DNA from 2 places in the Leifsonia sp. Root112D2 genome. Region 1 is predicted to be linked to the other one. Evidence: predicted binding sites of a transcription regulator. Region 1 holds the regulator's gene; the other holds the start of a gene.
What was found. The regulator HspR, encoded in region 1, represses chaperone genes until heat shock. The targets are predictions, from matches to a motif close to AAGTTGAGTCNNNNNGACTCAACTT.
Positions count from the first base shown of each region.

Region 1 (15,132 bases):
CGGCGTGCAGCCCGACTATGGTGCACCCGGCCGCGTCCCGAACTCGCGACGCTAGACCTCGTTGAAGCGCTGGCGCACCTCGTGCAGCTGCACGAGCGACTCGTCGTCGGGCACGAGCGGTGACGGGTTTCGAGGCGCTTCCGGCTTGGCACCGCGAATCTCGGAGTGCAGGCGCTCCATCGTGGTGTCGAGGCGCGCCGCCGTGTCAGCGGCATCCTTGAGACCGTCGAGCAACTCCTGCGGCACCACGCGGTCGTATTTGTAGTAGATCTTGTGCTCCAGGCTCGCCCAGAAGTCCATGGCGATGGTGCGAATCTGCACCTCGACGAGAACCGGTGTCGGTCCGCCGGAGAGAAAGACGGGAACCTCGACTATCGCGTGCAGGCTCTTGTAGCCGTTCGGCTTCGGCTGCGAGATGTAGTCCTTCATCGTCACGAGCCGGATGTCTGTCTGTGCGGTGATCAGATCGAACACGCGGTAGACATCCGAGACGAAGCTGCACGTGACGCGCACGCCGGCGATGTCGGTGATGGTCTCGCGAATCGCGTCGAAGGAGGGGTCGCAGCCCTTGCGGGAGATTTTCTCCACGATGCTTTCGGGCGTCTTCAGCCGGCTCGAGACGTGCTCGATCGGGTTGTAGGCGTGCAGTTCGCTGAACTCCTCGCGCAGGATCGAGATCTTGGTGTTGATCTCGTCGATGCCGAACTTGTACGGCATCATGAAGCGCGCAAAGTCGTCGCGCAGCGAGCGGATCTCGTCGAGGGCCGACTCGTCGACGTGACCGAGCGCGTGGGCCGCGCGATCCGTCAGCAGTTGTGATGCGGAGGAGGCGTCGTCGATGTGCGATGTGTCGATGCTCACGGCACCACCTTAGAACCCGGCCATGTGGATGCCGTGGGAATTCGAGCCGGCTATTCCCGGGCGGCGAGTTGGTTCTGTTTCGCCTGCACGGGCAGCAGCAGGAACAGGCCGATGGCCAGCACGAGCACGATTCCCAGCACGCCCCAGTACTGCGCGCCGCCGATGGAGACGAAGATCGCGAAGGCGAACGGTGCGAGAGCGGTGGCGGCCTTGCCGGTGGTGGCGTAGAGGCCGAAGACCTCGCCCTCACGCCCCGCCGGAATCACCCGGGCGAGGAAGGAGCGGCTCGCCGACTGTGCCGGGCCGACGAAGAGGCACAGGGCCAGGCCGAACGTCCAGAACACAATCTGCCCGCCGTCGTGGAAGACGAAGATGAGCGAGCCGCAGACGACCAGCCCGATCAGGGACGTCACGATCACGGGTTTCGGCCCAACCCGGTCATCGAGCGCCCCGACCGCGATAGTTGCGACGCCGGCCACGAGGTTCGCCGCTATGGCGAAGATGATCACCTGGCCGGCCGAGAATCCGAAGGTGCCGGCAGCAAGTACCCCGCCGAAGGTGAAGACGCCGGTCAGGCCGTCGCGGAAGATCGCGCTGGCGATGAGGAAGAACACCGTGTGCCGGCTGGTCTTCCACAGGCGGGCGATGTCTCGGCCGAGAATCGCGTAGGACTGGAAGAATCCGACGCGCTTTGTCGCGATATCCGCGCGCGGCCGATTCTCCGGCACCGACAGCAGCACGGGCAGCGCGAACAGGCCGAACCAGATCGCGGCAATGAGCATCGAGACCCGCACCGAGAGTCCGTTGGCGCTTGTCACGCCGAACAGACCGACGCTCGGGTTGATGAAACCGAAGTACACGATGAGCAACAGCACGATGCCGCCGATGTACCCCATGCCCCAGCCGAAGCCGCTCACCTTGCCGAGCGTGCGCGGCGTGGAGACCTGGGCGAGCATCGCGTTGTAGTTGACGCTGGCGAATTCGAATGCCACGGTTCCGGCGGCCAGCAGGATGAGGCCGAACAGGAGGAACGATGGCGACTTCTCCACGAAGAACATGAGCCCAAGGGCAATCACTACGAGGTAGGTGTTGACGGCCAGCCACAGCTTGCGGCGGCCGCCCTTGTCGGAGCGCTGTCCTGTGATCGGGGCCGTCAGCGCCACCAGCACCCCGGCGATGCCGAGTGCCCAGCCGAGTTGCGCAGAAACGACAGTGCTGCCACCGAACTCTTTGCTGTTGGTGAGGTACACGGTGAACACGAACGTGGTGGCCACCGCGTTGAACGACGCCGAACCCCAGTCCCAGAGGGCCCACGACAGAACGCGTCGTCGCGGCACCGGTGTTGTGGTCACGGATGTCTGCGGTGCGGCGACGCTGCCGGCAAGCCCCTGCTCTTCTGCCATGGCATCAGGCTAGCGGTGGGCGGTGAACAATCGGGGTATCGGCGCGGGCACGGCCGCAGGGCTTCACGCCGGCTTCAGCCGAGCAGCAAGCCATCGAGCAGAGCCCCCAGATACCTGTCGGCCGCGCTCTCCGAACTTCGCCCGGGCGCGAGCTTCGCGGCGTAGGCGATTCCGCAGATCAATGCCATCGCGTCGGCAGCGCTGATCGACGGTCGCAGGCTGCCGGTCTCGCCAACGTGTTGGAGCAATCGACCGAACTCGGCGAGCAGCGCCGCACGCGCCACCTGGGTCTCCTCGAGCGCCGGCTGAGGGGTCGCGGCGACGCTCGCGAACACCTCGTCGTCGATGTACACGGCGAGGGCGGAGCGCAGGAAGGCGCGGAAGGCGGGTACCGGATGCGGCGCCTCGGCGGCACGGCGGGCATCCGTCGTCATTGCACGAAACCGGTCGAGCACCAGTGTCTCGAGCAGTTCGTCGACGGTGGCGAAGTGGCGGTAGACCGTGCCGACGCCGACGTCGGCCTCGCGGGCAACTGCGTTCAGTTGCACGCTGTGGCCGTCGGCGACCATGCGGCGTGCTGCGTCGAGAATCTGGGCACGGTTGCGGGCCGCATCGCGACGAGGCGGCGCCTGGGGCGCATCGGCATTCATCACGCCATAGTAATGCTTTACTGATTAGATATCCGATCGGATAGAGTATCCGTTTTGTGATAGCGTCGACTCGTCGAAGGGACGAACGATGGCACATGCGCCACAGAATCACACGGATGCGACGCAGTTCACCGGCCGTACCGCTCTCGTCACGGGAGCGAGCTCGGGCATCGGTGCCGAGTTCGCCGCGCGTCTGGCCGAGCGAAGGGCGAATCTGGTGCTCGTGGCGCGCTCGCTCGAGGCGCTCGAGTCTGTGGCGGCGCAGCTGCGTTCGCGCTATCAGGTGCAGGTCACCACCATGCGGCTCGATCTCTCGGAGGCCACCGCTGCACAGGAGCTGTTCGAGCGGCTGGAGGCGTCCGCAATCGTGGTCGACGTGCTGGTCAACAACGCGGGGGTGAGCGGCGGTGGCCCGGTCTCCGCCGCAGATCCCGACGCTCTCGCCGCAATGATCGCCACGAACATCGGCGCGGTTGTCGGCATTACTTCCCGGCTGCTGCCGGGGATGATGACTCGCGGTCGCGGCGTCATCGTGAATATCGCGAGCACGGGTGCCTACCAGCCCGCGCCGTATCGAGCGGTGTATTCGGCCACGAAGGCGTTCGTGCTCTCGTTCACCCAGGCGCTCTGGTCCGAGACCGCGCAATCGGGTGTGCGCGTGCTCGCGGTCAGCCCGGGGCCCACCGAGACACCCATGAACAGTGGCGCGGTGCGTGGCAAGCGCACTCCGCGGCAGGTGGTGCAGACGGCGCTGAAGGCTCTGGACGGGAACGCCTCGTCGGTCGTCGATGGAGCGGCGAATGCCTTCTTCGCCAGGGTCTTCTCGAAGCGTTTTCCCGAGCGACTCGTGCTTGGCGCCGGCGAAAGACTTATGCGGCCGAAGCCCTGATCCTCACACGTCGCGCATCGCGCCGCTAGGTTGGACTCGTTAAACAGTGACGGTCGACGCTCAGCGCCGAAGCGTAAGGGGGAAGCCGATGACCATCCTGATAGTGATGGTCGTAGGTCTCCTTGCCGTCGCGGCAGCCGCAGCGTTCGCTCCCCGACTGCGCATCTCGGCACCGCTCATCCTGGTGGTTGCCGGCATCGGGGTCAGCTTTCTTCCGTTCATTCCGCCGATCGAAAGCCACCCCGAATGGGTGCTCGCCGGCATCCTGCCCCCGTTGCTCTACTCGGCATCGGTCTCCATGCCCACCATGAACTTTCGCCGCGAGTTCACGGCGATCGGCGGTCTCTCCGTGGCGCTGGTCGTCATTTCCTCGATCGTGCTCGGGCTGTTCTTCGCCTGGGTGATCCCGGGCCTCGGCCTGTGGTGGGGAATCGCCCTCGGCGCGATTGTGAGCCCCACGGATGCCGTCGCAACCTCGATAGTGAAGAAGGTCGGGGTCTCTGGCCGCGTCGTGGCCGTTCTGGAAGGCGAAAGCCTGCTCAACGACGCCACTGCGCTCGTGTTGCTGCGCACCGCCATCGCCGGTACCGCCGCGGCGGTGTCGTTCTGGGGAGTGCTCGGCAGCTTCGCGTACTCCGTTGCGGTCGCCGTCGTACTCGGTTTTGTCGTCGGCAAGCTCAACCTCTGGGTGCGTTCGAAGATCAGCGACGCCACCGTGAACACGGTACTGTCGTTCACCGTTCCGTTCCTGGCCTCGATTCCTGCGGAGCTTCTCGGCGCATCCGGGTTGGTGGCTGCGGTCGTAGCCGGTCTCATCACCGGTCGCGGTGCCGCTCGCAAGCTGCCGCCACAGCATCGGCTCTCCGACAGCCAGAACTGGCACGTCATCGAACTGATTCTTGAGGGTGCGGTTTTTCTCGTGATGGGCCTTGAGCTCTTCAACATCGTCAGTGAGGTGCAGAAGGAGCACGCCGGCATCGGAACGGCGGTCCTCATCGCCGCCGGTGCGCTCGTGCTCACCGTGCTCGTTCGTGCCGCCTATGTTGCGCCGCTGCTTTCTGGTCTGCGCCGCCGCGCCCGCCGCGGGCAGAAGATGAAGCCGAGGCTGGATGTCATGCAGGAGCGTTTCAACAGCTCCGAAGAGTCGCTCATCGTTCAAGACACGCGCGGCCCCGCACCCAGCCCGCGGCGCCTCGAAATGCTCAGAATCCGTGTGCGCCGTTCGATCGCGGACATCGACTATCTGGTCGCTGCTCCCCTCGGCTGGCGCGAAGGAGGCGTTCTGGTGTGGGCAGGGATGCGCGGTGCCGTCACCCTTGCGGCCGCCCAGACGCTACCGTTCGGCGAGACCCCGCATCGGGCATTGCTCATTCTGATCGCTTTCACCGTCGCCGCAGCATCACTGCTGTTGCAGGGGGGCACGCTCTCGGCCTTTGTCTCCTGGATCAAGCCGGCGCTTCCCGATGACGCGGCGAGTAAGGAGGAGCGCGGGCGCATCCTCGCCCTTCTCGCCGAGATCGAGCGCGACGTCACGACGTCGGTTGCGCAGCAGGCGGATGCCTCACCTACGGATGCCGCGGCCACCGCTGTCGCGCGCGCGGATGCCGCCGGCCCCGCTGACGACCACGTGGCGTGGAAGAAACGCACCCTCGATATCATTGCGGCCCAGCGCACCGCGTTGCTCGACGCCCGGGACGACGGCGCCTACTCCGCCGAGGTACTCAACAGCGCACTGACCAACCTCGATGCCGACCAGATCAGCATCGAGCTCAAGGGAGCCCCGCCCGAGTTGTAGTTGCGCGTGGGACAGGGGCGGACCGTGCCGGACTGGGCAGCGCTTCACGCTGGGCCGGAAATTTATCGACAAACCGGACGAATCCCGGGAAAAATCCGGTCTGTCGTCAAACTTCCGGTTGTGCGTTCGTGGTCGAGGGTCCGTGGAATGCACGGCCCCGCGGTGGGTTGAGCCAGGTCGACTCAAGTTTTGCGCGCTCGACTTGACAGCGAAAATGGCGGGTGGCAAACTTGAGTCTGCGAGACTCAAGTCTCACGAGAACTTGCCCCGCGGCATCCGCGGGACTGTAACAGAAGGAGAACATCGCGCATGTCACGTGCAGTAGGAATCGACCTCGGTACCACCAACTCCGTGGTCTCCGTGCTTGAGGGCGGCGAGCCCACCGTTATCGCCAACGCCGAAGGCTTCCGCACCACCCCGTCGGTCGTCGCATTCACGAAGGATGGCGAGGTGCTGGTCGGCGAGACCGCCAAGCGCCAGGCCGTCACGAACGTCGACCGCACCATCGCATCCGTCAAGCGCCACATGGGCACCGACTGGAACGTCGCCATCGACGACAAGAAGTACACCCCGCAGGAGATCTCGGCACGCATTCTGCAGAAGCTCAAGCGTGACGCCGAGCAGTACCTGGGCGACACGGTGACGGATGCCGTTGTCACGGTCCCGGCGTATTTCAACGACGCCGAGCGCCAGGCCACCAAGGAGGCCGGTGAGATCGCGGGCCTCAACGTGCTGCGCATCATCAACGAGCCCACCGCTGCCGCGCTCGCCTACGGCCTCGACAAGGGCAAGGAAGACGAGCTCATCCTGGTCTTCGACCTCGGCGGCGGCACCTTCGACGTCTCGCTGCTCGAGGTGGGCAAGGACGACGACTTCTCCACGATTCAGGTTCGCGCCACCAGCGGTGACAACCGCCTCGGCGGCGACGACTGGGACCAGCGCGTCGTCGAGCACCTGATCAAGAAGTTCAAGGACTCCACGGGCGTGGATGTCTCCAAGGACAAGATTGCGCTGCAGCGCCTCAAGGAGGCCGCCGAGCAGGCGAAGAAGGAGCTCTCGTCGAGCATGTCGACGAGCATCCAGCTGCCGTACCTCTCGCTCACCGAGAACGGCCCGGCGAACCTCGACGAAACGCTCACCCGCGCCCAGTTCGAGCAGATGACCGAAGACCTGCTGAACCGCACCAAGAAGCCGTTCCAGGACGTCATCAAGGAGGCCGGAATCAAGGTCGGCGACATCGCGCACGTGGTGCTCGTGGGTGGTTCCACCCGCATGCCCGCCGTGAGCGAGCTCGTCAAGAAGGAGACCGGCGGTCAGGACCCCAACAAGGGCGTGAACCCCGATGAGGTCGTCGCCGTGGGCGCCGCACTGCAGGCTGGCGTGCTGAAGGGCGAGCGCAAGGACGTTCTGCTCATCGACGTCACTCCGCTGAGTCTCGGCATCGAGACCAAGGGCGGCATCATGACCAAGCTCATCGAGCGCAACACGGCCATCCCCACCAAGCGCAGCGAGACGTTCACCACGGCGGATGACAACCAGCCGTCCGTCGCGATCCAGGTCTTCCAGGGCGAGCGCGAGTTCACGCGCGACAACAAGAACCTGGGCACCTTCGAGCTCACTGGTATCGCTCCCGCGCCCCGTGGCATCCCTCAGGTCGAGGTCACCTTCGACATCGACGCCAACGGCATCGTGCACGTGTCCGCCAAAGACAAGGGCACTGGCAAGGAGCAGTCGATGACCATCACCGGCGGCTCGTCGCTGGCGAAGGAAGACATCGAGCGCATGGTGCGCGAGGGCGAAGAGAACGCCGCCGAGGACAAGAAGCGCCGCGAGGCCGCCGAAACCCGCAACGGCGCCGAGCAGCTCGCGTACTCCATCGACAAGCTCATCAAGGAGAACGAAGACAAGCTGCCCGAGGACGTCAAGAACGAGGTTCAGGGCGATGTCGACGGGTTGAAGTCGGCGCTCGCCGGTGACGACGACGACGCGGTGAAGACCGCGTACGACAAGCTGGTCGAGAGCCAGGGCAAGCTCGGCGAGGCTATCTACGCCTCTGCTCAGGCGGATGCCGCATCCGGCGAAGCGGGCGAGGCCGGTGCCGAGGGCACCGAGTCCACCGAATCCGACGAGGATGTGGTCGACGCCGAGGTTGTGGACGACGAGCCCGAGTCCGAGGCCAAGTAACGATGGCCGCGAAGGATCAGAACCCCGAAAACGGCCCGAACGAGCCCAACGACGAGACGCCGGTCGAGGAGCCTTTGGGCCCTTCGGCGGGCTCAGGAACTGAAGTGCCCGAGGCCGCCGAAGACGGCTTCGAGGGACCGGACGTCGAAACCTCGCTTTCCGATGTCGACCTTGACTTCCTGTCGGGGCAGACATCCGCCGAGGAACTCGCTGCGGAGCGGCTCGCCGATCTGCAGCGGGTGACCGCCGAGTACGCGAACTACCGCAAGCGCACCGAGGCCAACCGCGAGGTGGAGCGTGAGCGCGCCGTCGGCGACACCGTCATGGCGCTGCTTCCCGTTCTCGACGACCTCGACCGTGCCGAGAAGCACGGCGATCTCGAGGGTGAGGGCCCGTTCGTGACGATCGCCGCCAAGCTGCGCGCAACCGTGGAGCGCCTCGGCGCCACACCGTTCGGCGCGGCCGGCGAACCGTTCGATCACAACATTCACGAGGCCGTCTTTCAGCAGCCGAACCCCGAGGTCACCGTTGAGACGATCGCCGAGGTCGTCGAGACCGGGTACACGCTCGGTTCCTCGCTGGTTCGGGTCGCGAAGGTCGTGGTTTTCACTCCGAGTAACGGCTAGGGGGCCCGATGGCTAGCCAGGATTGGTTCGACAAGGACTTCTACAAGGTGCTTGGAGTTTCCAAGGATGTGACGCCGGCCGAACTCAAGAAGGTCTATCGCAAGCTCGCCCGCAAGTATCACCCGGACTCTAACCCGGGTGATGCTGCGGCCGAGGCGAAGTTCAAGGAGATCAGCGAGGCGCACTCGGTGCTCGGCGACGCCGAGCAGCGCAAGGAATACGACCAGATTCGTGCCATGGGTTCCGGCGCGCGCTTCACCGCGCCCGGCGGTGCCCAGTCGGGTGGCTTCGATGACGTCTTCGGCGGCATGTTCGGCGCCGGTGGCGGCGGGCAACAGGGCTACTCGTTCCAGCAGGGTGGTGGTGGCGGCTTCGAGGACATCCTCGGCGGCATGTTTGGCAACGGGCGCTTCGGCTCCTCGAGCGGCGGCTTCCGCGGCGCATCGGGGCCGACCCGCGGGCGTGACGTGACGGCATCCACAACGCTGGATTTCGTCACAGCCACCAAGGGCGACACGATTCACCTGCAGACCTCGGATGGCCGGCCCATCAACGTGAAGGTTCCCGCCGGCGTCGCAGATGGTCAGAAGATCAAGTTGCGCGGCAAGGGGCAGGCGAGCCCGGACGGTGGGGCGCCGGGAGACATCGTGCTCACGGTGAGCGTGCGCAAGCATCCGGTGTTCGAGCGCGATGGGCTCAACCTGCGTGTGAACGTGCCGGTGACCTTCGCCGAGGCCGCGCTGGGCGCCACCATCGAGGTGCCCACGCTGGGTGGCGACCCCGTGCGGCTGCGCGTGGCACCGGGAACCCCGAGCGGGCGCGTGCTGCGCGTCAAGGGTCGGGGCGTCGCGACGACCAAGGGAACGGGTGACCTGCTGGCGATAGTGCAGGTCGCCGTGCCGTCGCATCTCTCCGGAGACGCCGAAGAAGCGCTGAAGGCCTTCGTGGCGAAGCTTCCGGATGAGAACCCGCGCGCCGATCTGTTGGCGAAGGCGCGAGGCTGAAAATGCCATTCGGTGACGGGCGCGGTGGCGTGAATGGCGGCGGCATGGACGAGAACTCGAAGGTGTTCGTGATCTCGATCGCGGCCGAGCTCTCGGGCATGCACCCGCAGACGCTGCGCCAGTACGACCGGCTCGGGCTCGTGAGCCCGGGCCGCACCTCGGGCAAGTCCCGGCGCTACTCGATGCGCGACATCGTGAGGCTGCGGGAGGTCGCTCGGCTGGGCGCGGAGGGCGTGAGCCTGGAGGGCATCCGGCGCGTGCTGGAGCTCGAAGACCAGGTGAGCGCGCTGTCGTCGCGCGTGCGTGAGCTCGAGGCGATGCTCGCCGACGAGCTGCTCAACCGGCCCGGTCGCCGCGTCTTCGCCGCCGACATCGAGGGCGACGTTATCTCGCTGAAGGCGGGCACGCGCGCCCGCCGCTCCAACCAGCTCGTCGTCTGGCGCCCGCTCGAGCGCTGAGCTCCACCGCGCATGTGACCGAATGTTTCGGAGCGGGGCGGCATATGACGACACAGCATGCACCATGGGTGTATGAGCCGTCAGATTCGCTTCAACGCCTTCGACATGAACTGTGTCGCCCACCAGTCCTCGGGCATGTGGCGGCATCCGGATGACCGTTCGGCTACCTATAAGGATCTCGAGTACTGGACCGAGCTGGCCAAGCTGCTCGAGCGTGGCAAATTCGACGGCATCTTCATCGCCGATGTGCTGGGAACCTACGACGTCTACGGCGGCACGAACGAGGGCGCGATCAAGCACGGCGCGCAGGTGCCCGTGAACGATCCGATGATGCTGATCTCGGCCATGGCGTACGTGACCGAGAACCTCGGGTTCGGGGTGACCGCGGGAACCGCCTACGAGCATCCCTACCCCTTCGCGCGCCGCATGTCGACGCTCGATCACCTCACCAAGGGTCGCATCGGCTGGAACGTCGTGACCGGCTACCTGCCGTCGGCGGCGCGCAACATGGGTCACGACGACCAGATGGAGCACGACGACCGCTACGACTACGCCGATGAGTACCTCGAGGTGCTCTACAAGCTGTGGGAGGGCTCGTGGGAAGACGACGCGGTCAAGCGCGATCGTGAGACCGGCGTGTTCACCGACCCGGCCAAGGTGCACGAGATCGGCCACAAGGGCAAGCACTTCACCGTGCCCGGCATCCATATCTCGGAGCCGTCGCCGCAGCGCTCGCCCGTGATCTACCAGGCCGGGGCATCCTCTCGGGGCATCGCCTTCGCGGCCGGCAACGCCGAGGCGATCTTCGTGGCCAACTCCACCAAGGAGGGCCTGAAAGAGACGGTGAAGAAGATTCGGGATGCGCTCGAGGCGGCCGGTCGCGACCGGTACTCGGCACGCATCTACACGCTGCTGACGGTGATCACCGACGAGACCTCGGAGAAGGCGCAGGCCAAGCTGCAGGACTACCTCAGCTACGCCAGCGCGGAGGGCGCCCTCGTGTTCATGTCCGGCTGGATGGGCGTGGATCTCTCCACCTACGCGCTGGACGAGCCGATCGGTCACGTCAAGAGCAACGCCATCCAGTCTGCGGTGGCGAATGTGCAGCGCGGCGCCGACGACGGCACGGAGTGGACGGTGGGCGACATCGGCACGCAGGGCGCCATTGGTGGCCTCGGCCCGTACATCGTCGGCAGCGGTGAGGAGATTGCCGACACCCTGCAGGAGTGGGTGGAAGACACCGACGTCGACGGCTTCAACCTGGCCTACGCCATCACCCCGGGCACCTTCGAAGACATCGTGAAATACGTGATTCCGGTGTTGCAGGCGCGGGGCGTGTACCCCACCGAGTACGTCGAGGGCACGCTGCGCAACAAGCTGCACGGTCACGGTGACCGCCTGCCCGACGACCACCGTGGCGCTCAGTACCGTTTCGGTGCGCGCGCCGAGAGCTGACCGATTCGCGGGCATCCGTTTCACTCGTTGTCCTGTCGCTGAGGGGCGAACTTTGGCCCCTTAAATCGCGATCTGAGGGGCCAAAGTTCGCCCCTCAGTGAGGCGGCGTGCGAGAAGAACGACTCGAGCGGCTTATGGCTGACAGGATGGGGGCATGACGAACCCGCCGCCGTATGGCTATGCCCCCGTCGCGCCGCCTGCCCCGCGGCCACCGCTGACGAGGCGGCAAAGGCGTGGCGCATTCGTTGCCGGTGCCGTCGCTCTGCTCCTGCTGCAGCTCGGCTTCACCGTGGCCGTGTTTCCCGTCGTTTTCGTGGGTGTTGTGCTGCTCGCCTTCACCATTACGAATTCTCTTGCCAGCCGACCAGCGGATGCGAGTTCCTGGGATCGCTTCTGGGTGGACACTCATATCGACCCCGCGCCGTGGATTCCGTGGCTGATCGCGGTGGCTGTGGCGGGCATCCTGATCATGGTTCTCGCCGTGCTGGTCAGCGGGTGGATCCTGCGCGCGCATGGAGTGAGCCGGCCGCGTGGCGTCACCTGGAGCGGCATCGGTATCGGCATCGTGGGGCAATGGATCGTGGGCGGGATTCTCGGGGTCATCGCGAATCTGGCAAGCCTGGGCCTGCAACAGATCAGCGGTGGAATCGGCTCGCTCGGCGGCGGCGCGGCGATCGTGGCCATCGGGAGCCTGGTGGCGGCTATCCCCGTCGGCGCACTCACGTGGTGGTGGATGGCGCACGCGTTCCGCGCCCCGGCTGCTGCAGCCGCGGCACCTCTCGGGCAATCGGCGTGACCGGCTTCTCTTTCGACGCGCTGCGGCGCCGCCCCGACGTCGAGGCGCCGAATCTCTTCGCGACGGATGCCGCCGACCGGCTCATTCTCGAAACGGCGGCGACCGCGCTCGCCGGCATCGCAGAAGGCGAGCTCGTCGTGATCGGCGACCACTACGGGGCTCTCACGCTCGGGGCGGCCGCGCTGCACTCGGCGCGGGGCATCCGGGTGCATCAGGATGCGCTCTCGGGCGAGCGTGCGCTGGCGCTGAACGCCGCCGATGCGGGTCTCACCGATGCGTATAGTTCGCTGCCGCTCGGAGCCGAACTGCTGAGCGGTGCGCGCGTTGTGCTCATGCAGCTGCCGCGCAGTCTCGCCGCGCTCGACGAGATCGCCGCACTCATCGCCGAGCACGCGGCACCGGATGTCACGGTGTACGCCGGCGGCATGCTCAAGCACCTGACGCGCGCCATGAACGAAGTTCTCGGCCGGCACTTCGGTGAGGTGCGGGCCGGGCTGGCACGGCAAAAGGCGCGCGTGCTGACGGTACGGCGCTGGTCGAGTAGTGAGGCGAGAAACGAGCGCAGCGCGAGACCCGAGCAAGGTCTCGATACGCTCGCTGGCGCTCGCTACTCGACCAGCGGCGAGGCGTGGCCCGCCCGCGAGTTTCACGACGACATCGGCATCTGGGTCTGCGCGCACGGCGGCGCGTTCGCCGGCACGAAGCTCGACATCGGCACGCGGTTTTTGCTCGACTTTCTGCCGCAGGCGAAGCCGAGCGCGGCATCCGCCATCGATCTGGGGTGCGGAACCGGTGTGATAGCCGCCGCGCTCGCGGGGGCGCGGCCGGGCATCCGTGTATTCGCGACCGACCAATCGGCAGCCGCCGTCGCATCCGCTCGCGCCACAATGGAGGCCAACGGCGTGGCCGACCGCGTGACGGTGGTGCGCGATGACGCTCTCGCCAGCCAGGCGGATGCCTCTGCCGAGCTCATTCTGCTGAACCCGCCCTTCCACGTGGGCGCCTCGGTGCATGCCGGCGCCGCGCTGCGCCTGTTCGACGATGCCGCCCGCGTTCTCGCGCCCGGCGGCGAGCTGTGGACGGTCTTCAACACGCACCTCGCCTATCGCAAAGCGCTCACCCGCATTGTCGGGCCAACGCGTGAGGTCGGGCGCAACGCGAAGTTCACCGTAACGGTGTCGACGCGCGCGTGAGCCGCACCAGCCTCCAGATCGCCCAGCCAAGCAGCATTATCAGCAGCAGATTGCGTGCGAGCAGCACTGAGGCGGCCAGGGCGTCGCCATTGGTGAGGGGCACGTACAGGATTGGAAAGACGAGGGTCGTGAGCGCAGCGATGGCGATCATGAGTATCGCCGGAACGCGCCACTGCCGCACGTGCCAGACAAGGCCGACGGCGATCGGCGGCACCAGCCAGAGCATGTACTGCGGCGACCCCACCTTGTTGAACACGATGAGCGCGGCGGTGAGTGCGAGCGCGGCTACGAGCAGCACGCGACGCGAGTCTTTGGAGCGCCGGTGGGCCATCACGGCGAGAATCAGGATGCCGAGCACGGCAACGAGCATCGCCGGAGTCATGCAGGCCGCCACGACGCTGTCGCCCGGGCCGTAGACCTCCTGCGTCGCGATGGAGCGGTTCAGCCAGATGGAGGCGGCGGGTATTCCGAAGACGGTCATCCAGACCCACGGCGTGGCCACGGGCGCCTCGAGCTGGATGGCCCGATCGGACTGTTCCGTGGCGAAGCTGGCGATGTGCGCGCCCCCGCCGAACGCGATCACCACCGCGACGACGACAGCGGTGAGGGCGGCGGCCGCTGCGGCGACGACCCAGCGCCGTCGCGCGGTGACGAACACGGCGAGCAGTACCGCGGCCGGCCACACCTTGATCCAGGTGGCCGCCGCGAGGATGACACCGGCGACAGCGGGGCAGCGGGCAAGCATGACAAGCGCGATCACGACCATCGGTGCGGTCAGGCCATCGAGGCGCAGCGGGTCGACCGGGCTGAGCACGACAACGAGAAGCAACCACCACCAGGCGGCGAGATACCGCGCCCGCGTGTGGGGGCCGCGCGCAAGCATCCAGGTCGCAAGGCCGTTGAGGGCTGTCGTGAGCAGTACCCAGATGAGTTCGAAGAGAAGTGGGCCGGCGAGTTCGGCGACAATCACCGGCACAACGGCGCCGACGGGGTAGACCCACGACTCGGAGACTCCGGGCCAGTGGCCGGCGCCCAGCGCGCCCTCGGCCCAGCGTCGGTACAGCGAAAGATCGCCCAGCGGATGCCCGTTCAGCATGCTCGGCAACAGCGCGGCGAAGAGTGCCAGGTGCGCCACGACGAAGCCGAGCAGCAACATGCGCGGCCGCTCCCACCAGACGCGCGTGGTCGCCGGGGCGGCAGTGTCGGCCCGTTCGGAGGCCACGGTATCGAGAAGCGTGTCGGTACCGTTGCTCATGGGCCGCCCCTCCGACCGCCCGACGCAGCCCCTTCCTCAACATTACGAGCCTTGTGCCGAATCCGCACCTTGCCCCAAGGGCGCAGCTGCCTGAGGTGACGAGTATCGACCTTCGCTCGCGAACGAAGGTCGATACGTGTCACCTCAGGGTGTGCCGGCGCACGTTTTCCAACCTTTGATCGATTCGCACGCCGAACGCGCATCCGTAGGCTGAAGACGAAGGAGCGGCCCCGCCATTCATCGGCCGCGCACGGGGAGAATGACAATGGCACAGACTCAGAACGACGGAATCGTCGCCGTCGACACCGCACCCCAGACGGGCCGTCGCCGCTGGATCGGTCTCGGCGTGCTGGCGGCCGCGCTCTCGATGATCGTGCTCGATGGCACCATCGTGGGTGTCGCACTACCGGTGCTGATCGACAAACTCAAGCTCGACCTCAGCGAAGCGCAGTGGGTCAACGGCATTTACTCCGTCGTTTTCGCGGCGCTGCTGCTGACAGCCGGCCGGCTCGGTGACAGGCTCGGGCGGCGCCGGATGCTCGTGGTCGGCATCCTGATATTCA
Region 1 covers NZ_LMCU01000001.1:1,206,417-1,221,548, forward strand. Annotated here, with positions in the region: gene ASC63_RS05535 (Gfo/Idh/MocA family protein) at 1-55, shown strand, start outside; gene ASC63_RS05540 (GTP pyrophosphokinase) at 52-720, opposite strand; gene ASC63_RS05545 (MFS transporter) at 912-2,264, opposite strand; gene ASC63_RS05550 (TetR/AcrR family transcriptional regulator) at 2,339-2,914, opposite strand; gene ASC63_RS05555 (SDR family NAD(P)-dependent oxidoreductase) at 3,003-3,803, shown strand; gene ASC63_RS05560 (cation:proton antiporter) at 3,892-5,598, shown strand; gene dnaK (molecular chaperone DnaK) at 5,908-7,782, shown strand; gene ASC63_RS05570 (nucleotide exchange factor GrpE) at 7,785-8,408, shown strand; gene ASC63_RS05575 (DnaJ C-terminal domain-containing protein) at 8,417-9,412, shown strand; gene ASC63_RS05580 (heat shock protein transcriptional repressor HspR) at 9,457-9,870, shown strand; gene ASC63_RS05585 (LLM class flavin-dependent oxidoreductase) at 9,943-11,325, shown strand; gene ASC63_RS16635 (hypothetical protein) at 11,480-12,121, shown strand; gene ASC63_RS05595 (class I SAM-dependent methyltransferase) at 12,118-13,314, shown strand; gene ASC63_RS05600 (glycosyltransferase 87 family protein) at 13,286-14,569, opposite strand; gene ASC63_RS05605 (MFS transporter) at 14,835-15,132, shown strand, end outside.

Region 2 (15,132 bases), 250 kb from region 1:
ACTGGGGCTTCAACGGCGGTCACGAAGCGGGATGGGCCGTCTACGGGGCGGCATCGTCAAACGCCCCCGGCACGGATCTCAGTGCACTCAACCTGACGTCCAGCGGAAACGACCCGCGCATCGAGTCGCCGAATCCGCTGCACCTCAACGCCGCTGCGGCCACGACAGTGACAGTGCGAATGAGCAACGATACGAGCAGCACCACCGGGCGAATCTACTTCACCACCACGTCCTCGCCCGGCGCCAGCGAATCGAAGGCTCTACCCTTCACGGTGAAGCCGCACAGCGGATACACGACGTACACGATAGACATGGCGTCGAATCCGTTGTGGACCGGTGAGGTCAACTGGATGCGTGTCGATCCGATCGACACGACCGGTAAGACGAATATCGACAGCATCGTGGTCTCCGGAACCGGCGACCTCTACGTGAACCGTTTGCTTGACGGCAGTTTCGAGGACCAGTCGGCAAACTTCTACACGTACCGGCCGACCGGCGTGTGGCAGTACAGCGGCAGCGCCGGCGTGCAGCGCAATCACAGCGCCTTCAGCGGCACACAGGGCGCGGCTTCAGGCCAGCAGACGGCCTTCATTCAGGGCACGGACTCGGTAAAGCAAACGCTGAACCTGTCGGCCGGAAGCCACACCGTGACGTTCGCGGTCGACCAGCGCACGAACAACGGTGGCGCCCAGGCGCTCGACTTCTACGTGGACGGTGCCAAGATCAATACCACGCCGTTCACGCCGCCGTCGGGTGGAGGCTTCCGAAGCTTCACAACGCCAAGCTTCACGACGACGGCAGGGCAGCACACCATTCAATTCGTGGGAGCCAACGCCGGGGACAACACCGCATTCCTCGACGCGGTCGCGATGCATTGAGGCGTCACTGGCGCGGCAGTGCCGGTGAATACAGTGCCCATCAACACAGTGCTCGTGACCACAGAGAAGGAGAACGATGAACGACGTGGATGCCGCAACCTCCTTTGCCGCCGTCATCCGCAGTCTTGAGGCGGGCACGTCGGGCCCTGATCCGCGCACGGATGTGGACACCGCCTCGCTCGTCGAGCGGTATCCGCAGCTGGGCACGGTGAGCGTGCGAGACATCCGTGTGCCGGTGCGCCACGGAGACATCGCCGCACGGCTCTATCTGCCGACGGGGGCGCCGCGGGGCGCCCTCGTCTGGGCCCACGGCGGCAGCTTCATCGGCGGCAACCTCGATATGCCCGAGGCCAACTGGGTTTCGCTCGCCTTAGCTGCCCGCGGCTTCACCGTGCTGTCGGTCGAATACACCAAGGCGCTGTTCGGGGTGCACTTTCCCGTGCCGTCGCTCGACCTGCTCGACGCATGGAACTGGGCCGTCGCCGAGCTCGGGGTGAGCGTCGATGCCATGCATCTGGGCGGCGCCAGTGCGGGCGGATGCCTGTCCGCCGGCGTCGGCGTGCGGCTGCGCGACGGCCAGGGGCCGTTGCCAGCCTCGCTCGTGCTTGTCTATCCGCTGGTTCACACTGTGCTTCCCGATGGTTCGGCCGCCGCCCGCGCGGCGGCCGAGACGCTGTCTCCGGGCGACCGGTTTCCGCAGAGCATGGTGACGGCGATTGCCGACAACTATTTGGGCGCCGAGCAGAGTGCCACCGACCCCTATGCCTACGCGGGCAATGCGCAACTCACGGGCATGCCGCCGATTTTCATTCTCAATTCGGAGCGCGACGAGCATCGCTATTCCGGGGAGGAATTCGCGCGCCAGGCGATGGATGCCGGCGTGCCGGTGAACGTCACCTATGAACCGGGCAGTCGGCACGGTCACCTCGATCGACCGCACACGGTCGAGGCGCAGCGCAGCATCGCCCGCATCGCCGACTGGTTGGACCGGTTTTCGACAGACGCCTCGCTGTAAGGAGTTCAGCATTCGCAATCGTGCGCGCATCCGCCCCCAGCCTCTCGACGCCGCGCCTCTCGACCCCGCGCGATTTGCCAACCCCACCGCGGATGACCGGCCGGGCATCCGCTGGTGGTGGCAAAGCCCGGTCTCGAACGCGCAGCTCACCCGCCAGCTGCACGCGATAGCCGACGCGGGCTTTCGCGAGGTGGAGATCGCCTTCAGCCGGGGATTCTGGGGCGATGACAGACAGCGCGATGCTCTCACGGCAATTCTGACGGAGGCGGAGCGCCTCGGCGTCGGAGTGGCCATGACGCTGGGCGCCTCGTGGCCGCTGCAGACGCCGAACACCGAGGTCGGCACCGGTTTCAGCACCCAGGAACTGCAGTACGGCTCGGTGGCGATCCCCGCCGGACAATCCGGTACGGTGCGCGTTCCGGCGGCGTTCGACGACCTCGACGGCGAACGCCCCTCGACACTCGTGCGCGTCACCGCGGCCCGGGTGCTGCAACGGAATGAGCCGCCCACCATCGTGCCGCTCGACGATCCGTATGCACCGCCTCGCGGAGTCATCACGCCGCCCGACGCATCCACCGTGCTGGAGGCGGAATCCCTTCTCGACCTGACCTCCCAGCTCGTCGACTCCGCTGTCGACTCCACTGTCGACTGGGAGGCGCGCGACGGCGACTGGATGCTCTTCGCCTTCTGGATGCGCGACTGCGAGCAGGGCGAGACGAGTTTTCTTGATGGCCACGCCGCTGTCGCCGCCACCGAATATCTCGACGAGCATCAGATCGGCACCGACAATCGTGAGCTTCTGCGCCGGGCCGGCACCGAACTCTTCGAGGATTCCCTTGAGCTCAACGCGGACTCGCTGTTCTGGACATCCGGGTTGATCTATCGCTTCGCACAACGTCACGGCTACGACGTGACGCCCTACCTGCCGCTGCTCTTCGCGCACGGCATGTGCAGGTTCTGGGTGCCGAACGAGGAGCCGGTGGCCGACTTCGAGCTCGACACCGGCATCGGCGCCCGGGTGCGCCGCGACTACTACCGCCTGCTGACCGACCTCTACATCGGCGAACACCTGCTGCCGCTGCAGGAGTGGTCGGCGGCCCATGGCCTGCAGCACAAATCGCAGCTGGCCTACGGCCAGAACCTCGAAGCGATCCGCGGCAATCGCGAGTTCGTGCGAGCCGGTGGTCGAGCCGAGGGCGAGTCGCTGAACGCCGGCGACCGAGCGCCGATCGACCGCACGGATGCCACGTGGCGCTTTGCGCTCGACTGGCAGCGTTGCGTCGTGGCCGGCGCACATCAGGGCGGTGCGGTGCGCGTCAGCACCGAGCTCGGCGCGCAGTTTCGGGCGGCCTACGCCTTCACGCTTGGGGACCTGCAGCAGATGCTCGCCAAGGAGTGGGCGGTCGGCATCACGAAGCCCTTCGTGCACGGGGTGGCCACGCAGCAGCCGGGATCGCCCTGGCCCACGCAGACGCGCTTTCAGCACATCGTCTCGGACAGCTGGAACGATACGCATTTTCCCGAATGGGCGAACTGGAAGCCCCTCACCGACTACTGGGCTCGGGGAACCGTCGTGCTCGAGACCGGGGTGCCGCGCACAGACATCGCCATCTATCGCGACGGCTTTCTCACCACCGCCGCGCGCGGCGTGCGGGACGAGACCCTGGACGCGACGGCGCCGTCTCGCCTCGCCGACACGGAGGCGCTCGAGTTTGCGGGTTTCACCGTGCAGTTCATCGACCCCATCGGGCTCGCGGAGGCGGGTGCCATTGGCGATGACGGCACCGTGTTTTCCGAGGGGCCGGCCTACCGGGGCCTCATCGTCGACGAGCGGGCCATTTCGCCCGAGGCGGCCGAGGCGCTCGCAGACGCGGCCGAGCAGGGCGTGCGCGTCGTCATCGTCGGCGAACCGCCGTCGGTCGATTCCGGCTTCGGTCACGGCCCGGCTGGCGACGAACGCGTGCGGGTCGCTCTCGCGCGTGCGCTCGCGCAGCCATCGACCGTGCGGGTGCAGACCATGTCGCAGGCGGCCGCGGCCTTCGCGCGGCTGGGGTTGACGCCGAGGCTGACCGTGGACGGCGCGGCCCTGCTCTCGCAGTGGCGGGAGGCGGGATCGTGTCGCTACGTGCTCGTGTACAACACGCTGGCGTATCCGGTTTCTGCGCGGTTGTCACTCGAGGGAGTCGGTCGGGTGCGCGAGCTCGAGTTGTGGGGCGGCAGCATCCTGCCCGCCGAGCACCTGGCGCAGGATGCTCGCACGCTCGTGCCGACGCAGATTCCCGCGCTCGGCGTGCGGGTGTTCGAACTCGATCTGGCCGTTGCGCCGTCGACCGTAGCCGCGCTCGGCGAGCACACCGTCCCGGATGTCGAGCTCGGCCTCGAAGACTGGCACCTGCATGTGGTCAGCGAGGAGCCGGACGGCCCCCGCACCATCGAGCTCGACGGGGCAGGCCCGGGAGACTGGCGCGGGATCGAGGAGCTCAAGGACGTCTCGGGCGTGGGCCGCTATACGGCGCGGGTCGTCGTGGGCGACCAGCGTCTGGCCTCTCGCTCGGCCGCAATCGAGCTCGGAGCGCTCGCGGGGTCCGCCGTGGTTCGTGTCGGCGGCCGGGTCTTCGGCACCGCTTACGTCAGCGACACCGCCATCGACCTCGGCGACGCGCTCGCTGGTGCCCTCGATGGCGGCGCCGATACCGGAGCCGAGATCGAGATCGAGGTGCGCACCGCCCTGCGCAACGCCGTCATAGCGCACGACGTCTCAGACCTCTTCGACGAGACCTCGTCTCGGCCTCAGGGCCTGATCGGCCCCGTGACGGTTCGACTCACCTCGCGCAATTCAGGAGTGGAGCGGCGTGAGTGACACCGGAGCGCGGCCCGGGGTTACGCCCGAGCAGCATCCGGGGAATCGAGCAGTTCGGCGAGGAGCGCCGCAACGCGCGCCTTGATCTCGTCGCGGATGGGGCGCACGGTCTCGATGCCCTGGCCGGCCGGATCGTCGAGCTGCCAGTCTTCGTAGCGCTTGCCGGGGAAGACGGGGCAGGCGTCGCCGCAGCCCATCGTGATGACCGCGTCGGCCTGACGTACGGCATCCGTCGTCAGAATCTTGGGCTGCGCACCGGCGATGTCGATGCCCACCTCGGCCATGGCCGCTATGGCCACCGGGTTGATCTGCTCGGCCGGCTCGGAGCCCGCGGAGAAGACGTCGACCGCCCCTTCTGAGAGGGAGGCAGCGAAGCCGACGGCCATCTGCGAGCGCCCCGCATTGTGCACGCAGACGAAGAGGATGGCGGGCTTTTCGGTCATGGGTCGATGGTATCCCGGTGCTCTCGCTTGCTCACTCCTGAACCACGCAAACGGATGTGACGGCAATCAGGCCGCCATGCGCTCGCCCTCGCGAACGCCGGCGGTGACGAGCAGCGCGTCGTCGTGAGCATCCAACCGCACGACGCCGCCATCGGTGAGCTCACCGGTCACCAGAAGGTCGGCGATGCGGTCGTCGATCTCGTGCTGGATCAACCTGCGCAGCGGACGCGCGCCGTACTCCGCCTCGTAACCGTGCTCGGCGATCCAGTCGATCGCGGCATCGTTCGTATCGAGTGTGATGTCGTGTTGACGCAGGCGCGCCGAGGTGGCGTCCAGCAGCAGGCGCACGATGTCGCGCAACTGCGCGGTGTCGAGCTTGCGGAACAGCACTATCTCGTCGATGCGGTTGAGGAACTCGGGGCGCATGGCCTCTCGCAGCTTGCCCATCACCCGGTCGCGCAGATCCTTCTCGGAGGAGAACCCGCTCGCGTCGGCCGAGGCTCCGACCGGCACGAATCCGAGAGCACCACTGCGGGATGCCAGGAACTCCGAACCGAGGTTCGAGGTCATGATGACCACCGCGTTGCGGAAGTCGACGGTGCGCCCCTGACCGTCGGTCAGGCGTCCGTCGTCGAGCACCTGCAGCAGCAGGTTGAACACGTCTGGATGAGCCTTCTCGATCTCGTCGAAGAGAATGACCGAGTACGGGTTGCGGCGAACGCGCTCGGTCAGCTGACCCGCCTCGTCGTAGCCGACGTATCCCGGAGGGGCACCGACCAGTCGCGCGACCGTGTGCCGCTCGCCGAACTCGCTCATGTCGAAGCGCAGCATCGCCTTCTCGTCGCCGAACAGCGAGGCGGCGAGGCTCTTCGCCAACTCGGTCTTGCCGACGCCGGTCGGTCCGAGAAAGAGAAAGCTGCCGACCGGGCGGTTGGCGTCGCCGAGTCCCGTACGGTTGCGGCGAACGGCCCTGGCGACCGCCGTGACGGCGTCGTGCTGTCCGATCACACGCTCGTGCAGTTCGGTCTCGAGCAGTGCGAGGCGTTCGCGGTCGGCTTGCCCGATGCGGCTGACCGGGATGCCGGTGGCACGTGAGAGAACCGCGGCGATCTCCGCTTCGTCCACGACGGCGTCGAGCTGGGGCGTGCCGCTGATCGAGTCGAGCGAGTGCTGCACCGATTCGATCTCATCGCGCACTCGAGATGCCTCCTCGTAGTGCTCGGCAGCGACGGCGGAGTTCTTCTCCGACTCGAGCTCGGCCAGGCGCTCCATGAGGCTGGATGCGTCGACCCGCTTGCCCAGCGACAGGCGCAGGCGCGCGCCCGCCTGGTCAATCAGGTCGATCGCCTTGTCCGGCAGGAATCGGTCGCTCACGTAGCGCGCCGAGAGCTCGACGGAGGCGCGGATGGCGTCATCCGTGTACCGCACGCCGTGGTGCTCTTCGTAGGCGCCGCGCAGCCCCGAGAGAATCTGTACGGCGTCCTCGATGCTCGGCTCACCGACCGTCACGGGCTGGAAGCGGCGCTCGAGAGCGGGATCCTTCTCGATACGGCGGTACTCCTTGAGCGTCGTCGCACCGAGAAGGTGCAACTCACCGCGGGCCAGACGGGGCTTGAGGATGTTGCCGGCATCCATACCGCTGCCGTCTCCCGCGCCGCCGGTACCGACGACGGTGTGCAATTCGTCAATGAACACGACGAGCTCATCGCGACGGGCGCTGATCTCGTCCATGAGCGCCGTCAGGCGCTCCTCGAAGTCTCCACGGTAACGGGTGCCGGCGAGCATCGCGGCCAGGTCGAGCGCTATCACGCGCTTCTCTCGCAGCTGCTCGGGCACGCCACCCTCGACGATGGCCCGCGCGAGACCCTCGACTACCGCCGTCTTACCGACGCCGGCCTCGCCGACCAGCACCGGGTTGTTCTTGGTGCGCCGCGAAAGAATTTCGACGGTCTGCTCGATCTCGTCGAGGCGCCCGATCACCGGATCGAGCTTGCCCTCGCGTGCCAGCTGGGTCAGGTCGGTACCGAACTTGTCGAGCATCGGGGTCTCATATTCGTCGTCTGACCGCGCATCGTCGGACTCCGGCGCCCCCACGGTGGCCGATTCACGCATCGCGGAAGTGAGCGCCTCCGGCGTGACGCCCGCGGCCTGCAACACCTGCCCGGCGGGTGAGTCCTGGGCTATCACGAGCGCGAAAAACACGTGTTCCGGATCGATATAGGTCGAGCCGGATGCGCGCGCCACCTGGAAGGCGTGGAACAGCACGCGCTGCGTCGACGGCGTGATGGCAGCCGAATCGACGTCGAGGCGCGAGACACCATCACGCGGGAGGCGCTGCTCGGCGGAACGGGCGATGGCGGCCGGGTCGCCGCCGATGCGGCGCACCGCGTCGGATGCCGGCTCCTGGGTGACGAGCACGCGCAGGATGTGCAGGGCGTCGAGTTCACGGTGACCGTGGCCGAGCGCGAAGCGACCGGCCTCGGCGAGCACCTCCTGGGTGCGTCGGCTGAGGTAGCGGCTGATGTCGACGGACTGCGTGGCGCGCGCACGCTCGCCCGCGAGATAACGGGCCAGAAACTCGTCGAACGAGTTGCCGCCGTCACTTTCCGGAGTGAAGTTCTCGGGCACGAATTCTCCTAATTGCTCAAGTTGAGTCGTCCTTACTCAACTTTTAACAAGGAGGGTCGCGCGGTATTCCCGCGGCCTCGCCGCGGTGCCGGCTGCGGCATCCGTCGTCACATTCTCCTCGTGCGCAATTCCGGAGCGGAGCGGCGTGTCGTGGCCGGCCATGCGGATGCGCGGGGTGCGACACGCCTCCACTCCTGAATTACGAGGGTGTTCGTGCGGGTTTCGAGACGCTCGTTCCTCGCTCCTCAACCGGCATTAGCCCCGAGCTCAGTAACGGTAGACGGTGGCGGCGGTAGGCACACCGCGGGGACCGTAGGGCGCCTTCTCGAGCCAGGCGGATGCCGCGGCGTCTTCGGGAGCGCGCCCGGCCGCCTCGGTGATGCGCGCCTCGGTCTCCGCATCCGGTCGCAGATGGGTGAGCGCCTCGCCGGCTGCCGCGCAGTTGAACTGCGCCGCCGAGCGCCGCGCCAGGCTGAAGGCCTCGACGGCGCTCGCGGCCAGGGCCGGGTTGGTTGCGGTCAACGCGGTGTTGATAGCGAGGGCCGCGCTCTCGGCATCCGGAACACCGGAGTTGAGTCCGCGCGCCCCGAACGGCGCAAACAGGTGGGCCGCCTCGCCGACCAGCAGCACCCTGCGGGCCGGGTCGGCGAAGTCGTGCGCCACCAGCTGCATGAACTGGTAGGTCGACACCCAGGTGATGCGCTCGGCATACTCGGGCGGCATCACCTTGCTGAGCCACACCTTCACGCCTTCTTCACCACTGAAGCGCTCGGGGTCGTCTTCGGGCAGGCACTGCAGGTCGACGCGCCAGCCGCCGGCGAAGGGCACGATCAGAATGTTGCGGCCATCGACGGCGGGGTGCTCGTAGTGGAAGATGCGCTCGGTGGCCAGCGTGGGGTTCTCCAGCTCGGCAACGTCGACCACGACGTACCAGCCGTCGTCTCTGTCGCCCTCCATGCGGGCACCGATCTGCTTGCGCACCACCGAGCGGGCGCCATCCGCGCCGATCACATACTCGGCAGTCCAGGTGGTGCCGCCCGCCGTCGTAAGGGTGACCCCGGCATCCGTTGAATCGACGCCCGTCACCTCCTGCGAGAACGCGAATTCGACACCGGATGCGACGGCGCGCTCCAGCAGATACTTCTCGATGTGCACCTGCGGCAGGCTCGTGAAGTGCGGCCGCGTACCGGGAGCGGGGTCGGGGTACGTCTTGGCGTACACCTCCTTGCCGCGGTGGAAGGTGCGCTGCGTGTTCCAGTAGTCGCCGTGCTCGCTGAGCTCATCGGCGAGGCCGGGGCTGAGCCTGTCGAGCACGTCGAGAGTGTTCGTGTGCGTGAAGATGGCACGGCTTCCCGGTCGACCGCGGCCCTCGGGACCGGCTTCCAACACCGTGACGTCGCGGCCGAGCGCGCGCAGGGCGAGCGCAGCGGTCAGGCCGACCGGGCCAGCGCCGACGATGAGAATTTGGCGGTGTTCAGACATGCTGCTCCTGGGTGCTGGTCACGACGAGTGCGTCGAGAACGATGGGGCCGGTGCCGGTGAGGCGCACGGGGTTGAGGTCGATTTCCTGAATGTCGTCGTGCCGGCAGATCACATCGCCCACGGTGACGATCACGCGGGCGAGAGCGTCACGGTCGACGGCCGCGCCGCCACGGTGCCCGGCACGGATGCTCTCGGGCAGCCGGTCGATGGCGTGCAGCGCCTGCGCGGTGCTGACGGGAGCAACGGTGAGAATCGGCTCGCCGCCGAGTTCCACGTCCACCCCGCCGACGCCGAGCAGCACGACGGGGCCGAAGGCGGGGTCGCGGGTGGCGCCGACGATCAGCTCGACGCCGCGCTCGGCCTGCGCCTCGATGAGGTACCGGCGCGGGTTCGCGCCGGGAATGCGGTCTATCGCGTCCAGCGCCTGCGCGAGCTCGACCGCCGTGCGCACGCCCACGTGCACGCCGCCGACATCCGACTTGTGCGTGATGGAAGCGTCGAGCACCTTCACCACGACGGGCCCGCCCAGTTCGGCCAGCGCCGCTTCGGCGGCGGCGCGGTCAGTGGCGACCCGGCGCGCGGGCAGCAGCAACCCCTCCGCCTCAAACAGGGCCTTGCTCTCGTCTTCGTCGAGCACGCGACCCAGTGGCTGACCGTGCGCGGGCGTCTCCGAGCCGGCGGATGCCTGCCCTTGTCTCAGCTGCGCCCTCGCGTCGTCGATGACCGCCGCTGCACCGCGAGCCAACGCATCCGGTGAATCGAAGAGCGGCACCCCGATGGCCTGCAGCGCGTCTCGCCGCGCGTCGAGAGCGGCGGTCGTGCCGCCCGAGGCGAAAAGCGCAGGAACCGATGAGTTGTGCAGGGCGCCTGCAGGATCGAGCGCGCCCGGCTCGTCGAGCGCGTAGACGGCGAGCAGGTCTACCGCCGCATCGCCGGTGACCGCCGTGACGATGGCGGGGAACGTCTCCCCCGGCCGGCCGGTGTCGACGGGGTTCTTCTGGTAGGTGAGCGGCGGCAGCAGCGTGGCGATGGTGGCCCGGCTGGCATCCGACAGCGTGGGCACGCTCACGTGGCGTGAGGCCAGTGCGTCGGCGATGATCAGGCCTGGTCCGGCCTGGCCGGTGATGACGCCGACGCCCGCGTGGTCGCCCGCGGGCAGTCGCACCTGGCTGAGCGCCGTGAGCGCGTCGACGAGTTCGGTCGGGTTGTCCACCACCACGGCGCCGCTTTGCGCGAGCGCCTGCCGTGCGGTCTGGTACGAACCGGTCAGGGCTCCCGTGTGCGATTTGGCGAAGTCACCCACGTCGTTCTTGCCCACCTTGAGCACGACTATCGGCTTACGCTCTGCCACCCGACGCACGGCGGCCATGAGCGCGCGGCCGTCGCTGACGCCCTCGACGTGCAGGCCGACGGCGGTGGTCGCGTCGTCCTCGGCGAGGTAATCGAGCACGTCGACGAAGCCCACGTCTACCGCGTTACCGAGGCCGGCGGCGAGCCGCAGCCCCACGTTCGCGCGGGCAAGCATGAACGACAGCGCCAGGTTCACGCCGCCGCTCTGCGCGACTATCGAGACACCCCCGGCACGCAGTTCGGTGACCGAGGGCATGAAGTTGGCGCACACGCCGTCGACGGGGTTGATGAAACCGGAGGTGTTGGGGCCCAGCAGCCGGATGCCGCCGGCACGCGCCGCCTGGATCACCCGCTCCTGCAGCGCCGCGCCTTCGTCACCGCTCTCGGCGAAGCCGCCCGAGCAGATCACCGCCGCGCGCACGCCCGCCGCGCCGCACTGCTCGAGCGCAGTCGGAACGGCTCCCGGCGGCACGACAAGCACGGCAAGCTCGGGCGCCTCCTCGAGGTCGGCGACGCTCGCGTATGCTCGACGGCCGAGAATCTCGCCGCCCCGAGGATTGATCGGGTACAGCCGCCCGGTAAAGGTCGCCAGCGATTGCATCATCGCGTATCCGGCCTTCTCGGGAGAGGCACTCGCGCCTATGACGGCGATGCTTTTCGGCGCGAAAAGCGCATCGAGAGAACTGGTCATGGGGGAGCTGCTCCTACCGGCGTTGGTCAGTTGACATTATCATCAACGAGCGCCGAGGCAAATGTCAAGTAATGAAAAAGGGCGCACGTGCGGCAGGTTTCGAGACGGCGGCTTCGCGCGCCTCCTCAGCCAGCGAAGAGGCTCTGCTGGTTGAGGAGGGCTCGACGAAGGAGGGCCCGTCTCGAAACCAGCGGCCCGCGAGCCCCTACGCAGAGGTGGTGTGCACGCTCACGCTGTCGGTGAGCTCGGGCGCGTGTGCGCCCACGATCTGACGCACGCGCACCGTGGCGGGGTCGCCGAGGCCGTCGTAAACGGCGCGGAAGATCGCTCGGGCATCCGCTCGTGGCCATTCGGCAGGCAGCAACTCGCCCGGCAGTTCCGGGTCGATGTTCGGCATCGAACGCCATTCGTCCATCACCTGGGTGCGGGCATGCAGCGCCTCCGACGGCGACACGCTGCCGGCGAGCAGCCGCGCCTGAATCGGCTCCATGCGGGCAATGAATGCCTGGTACTCGCCGCGCACGGCCTGCAGATTCCACGCGTCGATCGGGTGACCATACTCGACACCAGTGCCCAGTTCGCGACCGACGAGAACCGTCGCGGATGCCACCGCCACCTCATCGAGAATCGCCTGCACCTCAGAGCTCAACGGCCGCGGCGACACCCACAGCCCGTCGTAGAGCGGAGCGAATCCGAGCCAACGCAGCCGGGCACGCAGCTGATGCCGGATGCTGCGCTGATGTTCCGGCACAGAGAACGCCACGTAGGTCCACTGTCCGTCCCACGGTTCGGGGTCGGAGCCGAACGAAACAATACGATCGAGTCCGGTCGTCAAAATGTGGCGCGCCTGTTCGGTGAGCCTGTAGTACGTTCGGCGACCGATCTTGCTCGAAGACAGCAGGCCCCTGCGGGAGAGTCGACTCAGCGCGGCCCTCGCGCCCGGGGTCGAGACGCCGAACTCCGCGAGCAGATCCACCAGCGCCCCGGAGGGAACCACGGAGTCCCCGGAGATCCAGTAGTCGCCCAGCAGGGTGAGCAAAAGGTGTTGCGGATGCTGGCCATCCCGCACGCTCGCGTTGGGGGGAAGGTTCGCATCCGTCTCGTCGTCGAGAGCGATGGAGGGCGCTGAAGTCACGAATCGAGTGTATCGCCGCGCCCGATCCGGTCAGCGTTGCGCGCGTGGCATTGCTGGCGATCAGATGTTTTTAGTTGACTCTCTTCTTAACGATCGTTAGTGTGAATGCACACTGGCAGTTGCCTGCACCCGCTGCCGCCACCCGAACACATCCGTCGTTCGAGCTATCAATGGAGATAAGAACATGGCCAAACGCAGTATTACCGCCGCGATTGCTGTCGCCGCGGCACTCGCCCTCCTCACCGGCTGCTCATCTGCAGCAACCCCCGCCGCGACCGCAAAGACGGTTTCAGACCCCGCCCTTGCCTCGCTCATCAAGGCCGCGCAGAAGGAAGGCTCGCTCACCTTCTACTCGGTTCCCCCGGAGGCAACCGCCCAGGCTCTCGCCGACAAGTTCAAGGCGGATTACGGCATCGAGGCCAAGTTCGTGCGCGGCACGGCCGGAACCCTCGCCACCCGCATCTCTTCCGAGGCGACCGCCGGAGCCCTCGCGGCCGACATGGTCATGATCTCCGATTCGGACTTCGTGACCCAGGCCATCGACAAGAAATGGCTCGAGACGCCCAAGGCCGCCGATCTTCCCGGCTATCCCTGGTCCATTCCCAAGGGCTCCCTGCACGACGACGGAAACGTCACCATCCAGTACGCACCATCGGGATTCTCCTACAACACCGACGCGGTGAGTAAGTCCGACGTTCCGAAGGTGTGGGACGACCTGCTCAAGCCCATGTTCAAGGGCAAGGTGCTGGTGCCGAACCCCGGCTCCTCCCCCGCCGCCGTTGAGTTCTGGTACATGGTGGAGCAGAAGTACGGTATCGACTTTCTCAAGAAGCTCGCTCCGCAGATTCCTCGCTTCTACGACAGCGTCGTTCCCATGACCGAGTCGCTTGCCGCAGGCGAGGGCGCGATAGGTGTTCCCAACGTGGCCGCCGCCGTCGGACCGGCCGCCGCCAAGGGCGCCCCGGTCGACATCGTCTACCCCGACCTCACCACGGGCCCGGAGATCGTGCCTCTCATCGCAAACAAGGCAGCCCACCCGAACGCCGCCAAGCTGTTCTCGATCTTCCTCATGTCAAAGGAGGGCAACGCCATTCTGAACAAGGACCCCGGGCTGGTCGGACCGTACGACACCGACAAGCTTCCCAAGGACTGGACACGCGTCGACCGTGATGCTGCCGCCGCAGCCAAGTCGGAGATCATGAACGCCCTGGGCGCGAAGTAACGGCAAACGACACGACGCCGACCAGGGAGAAGGACACGAAATGAGCACCCAACTGCGCGAGGCACCCGGTAGCCCGGGCCCCGACACGCACGGTTCCGATGAGAACGGTGTCGGGGCATCCGACGCCGCCCTCGTCAGGGCACGCAGGCGCTCGTTCACGCCCTTCTCCCTGGGCAGCGTCGTTCTCGCCCTGGCGCTGGCGGCCCTCGCCGTCTACCCGCTCATCGCCCTCGTCGGCAGCATCGCCGCCCAGGGCGGGGCACCCGTCGTCGGGGCCTTCACCCAACCCGACCTCGGCGAGCTGGTTCTCAACACGCTCATTGTCGTGGGCGTGAGCACGGCCATCGCGCTGGTGATAGGCGCCCTCCTGGCGTGGGTCAACGAGCGAACGGATGCGAGCCTCGGCGTCATCACCGATGCGATGCCGATGATTCCGTTCATGCTGCCGCCCATCGCCGGCGCCATCGGCTGGGTGCTGCTGCTCTCGCCCCAGGCCGGCTACCTCAACGGCTTCATCCGTTCGGGCCTCGACCTCGTCGGGGTGCACCTCGACAAAGGCCCGTTCGACATCTACACCTGGTACGGCCTGATCCTCGTCTACACGATCTACGCCGTGCCGTACAGCTTCATGATGTGCAGCGCGGGGCTGCGCAACTTCGATCCGGCCCTCGAAGAGCAGAGCCGGGTGAGCGGCGCCGGCCTCTGGCGCACACTGCGCAAGGTCACCATTCCGGGAATGCTGCCCAGCATCCTCGGCGCCGCACTGTTGATTCTCTGGAGTGGATTCGGCCTCTTCTCCATTCCCGCCGTCATCGGCAAGGGCGCCAACATCAGCATCCTCTCGGTGCGCATCGTCGACCTGCTCTCGTTCACCTTTCCGCCGAAGATCGGCGCGGCCGTTGGCTTGTGCCTCATCGTCGTGGTGTTCGTGGCCATTGCCTGGTGGCTGCAGAGCCGGGTTCTCAAGGGCGGCAGGTTCTCAACCATCGGCGGCAAGGGCCAGCGGGCAACGCGCATCAAGCTGGGCAAGGCCAAGCTGCCGGTGCGCATTCTGGTTCTGGCATATGTGGGCGTCACCACGGTGCTGCCCATTCTGGCGCTGGTCATCGTGGCGCTGAACGGATACTGGACCCTCAACATCCGCTGGGCGAAACTGAGCCTCAACGCCCTCTTTCAGGCTGTCTTTCAGGATGTCGCAACCCAGCAGGCGCTGCAGAACAGCCTCATGCTCGGACTGTTGGGTGCCACCATCGGCATCGCTGCCGCCGCCATCGTCTCGCTCTACGTGGTGCGCTCACACAGCAGGCTCGCCCGGTTCATCGACGGCGCCATCAAGCTGCCCTCGACGCTTTCGCACATTGTCATTGCCGTGGGATTCGTGCTGGCCTTCGCCGGGGCGCCGTTCCATCTGGGCGGCACCATCCTGAT
Region 2 covers NZ_LMCU01000001.1:956,439-971,570, forward strand. Annotated here, with positions in the region: gene ASC63_RS04365 (hypothetical protein) at 1-878, shown strand, start outside; gene ASC63_RS04370 (alpha/beta hydrolase) at 955-1,893, shown strand; gene ASC63_RS16045 (glycosyl hydrolase) at 1,778-4,753, shown strand; gene ASC63_RS04375 (arsenate reductase ArsC) at 4,774-5,196, opposite strand; gene ASC63_RS04380 (ATP-dependent Clp protease ATP-binding subunit) at 5,263-7,824, opposite strand; gene ASC63_RS04385 (FAD-dependent oxidoreductase) at 8,092-9,306, opposite strand; gene ASC63_RS04390 (acetate--CoA ligase family protein) at 9,299-11,347, opposite strand; gene ASC63_RS04395 (PaaX family transcriptional regulator) at 11,553-12,482, opposite strand; gene ASC63_RS04400 (ABC transporter substrate-binding protein) at 12,667-13,704, shown strand; gene ASC63_RS04405 (ABC transporter permease) at 13,745-15,132, shown strand, end outside.
Region 2: a site for HspR is predicted at 7,843-7,867, ahead of ASC63_RS04380 (ATP-dependent Clp protease ATP-binding subunit). Genes of this name have one in related genera too.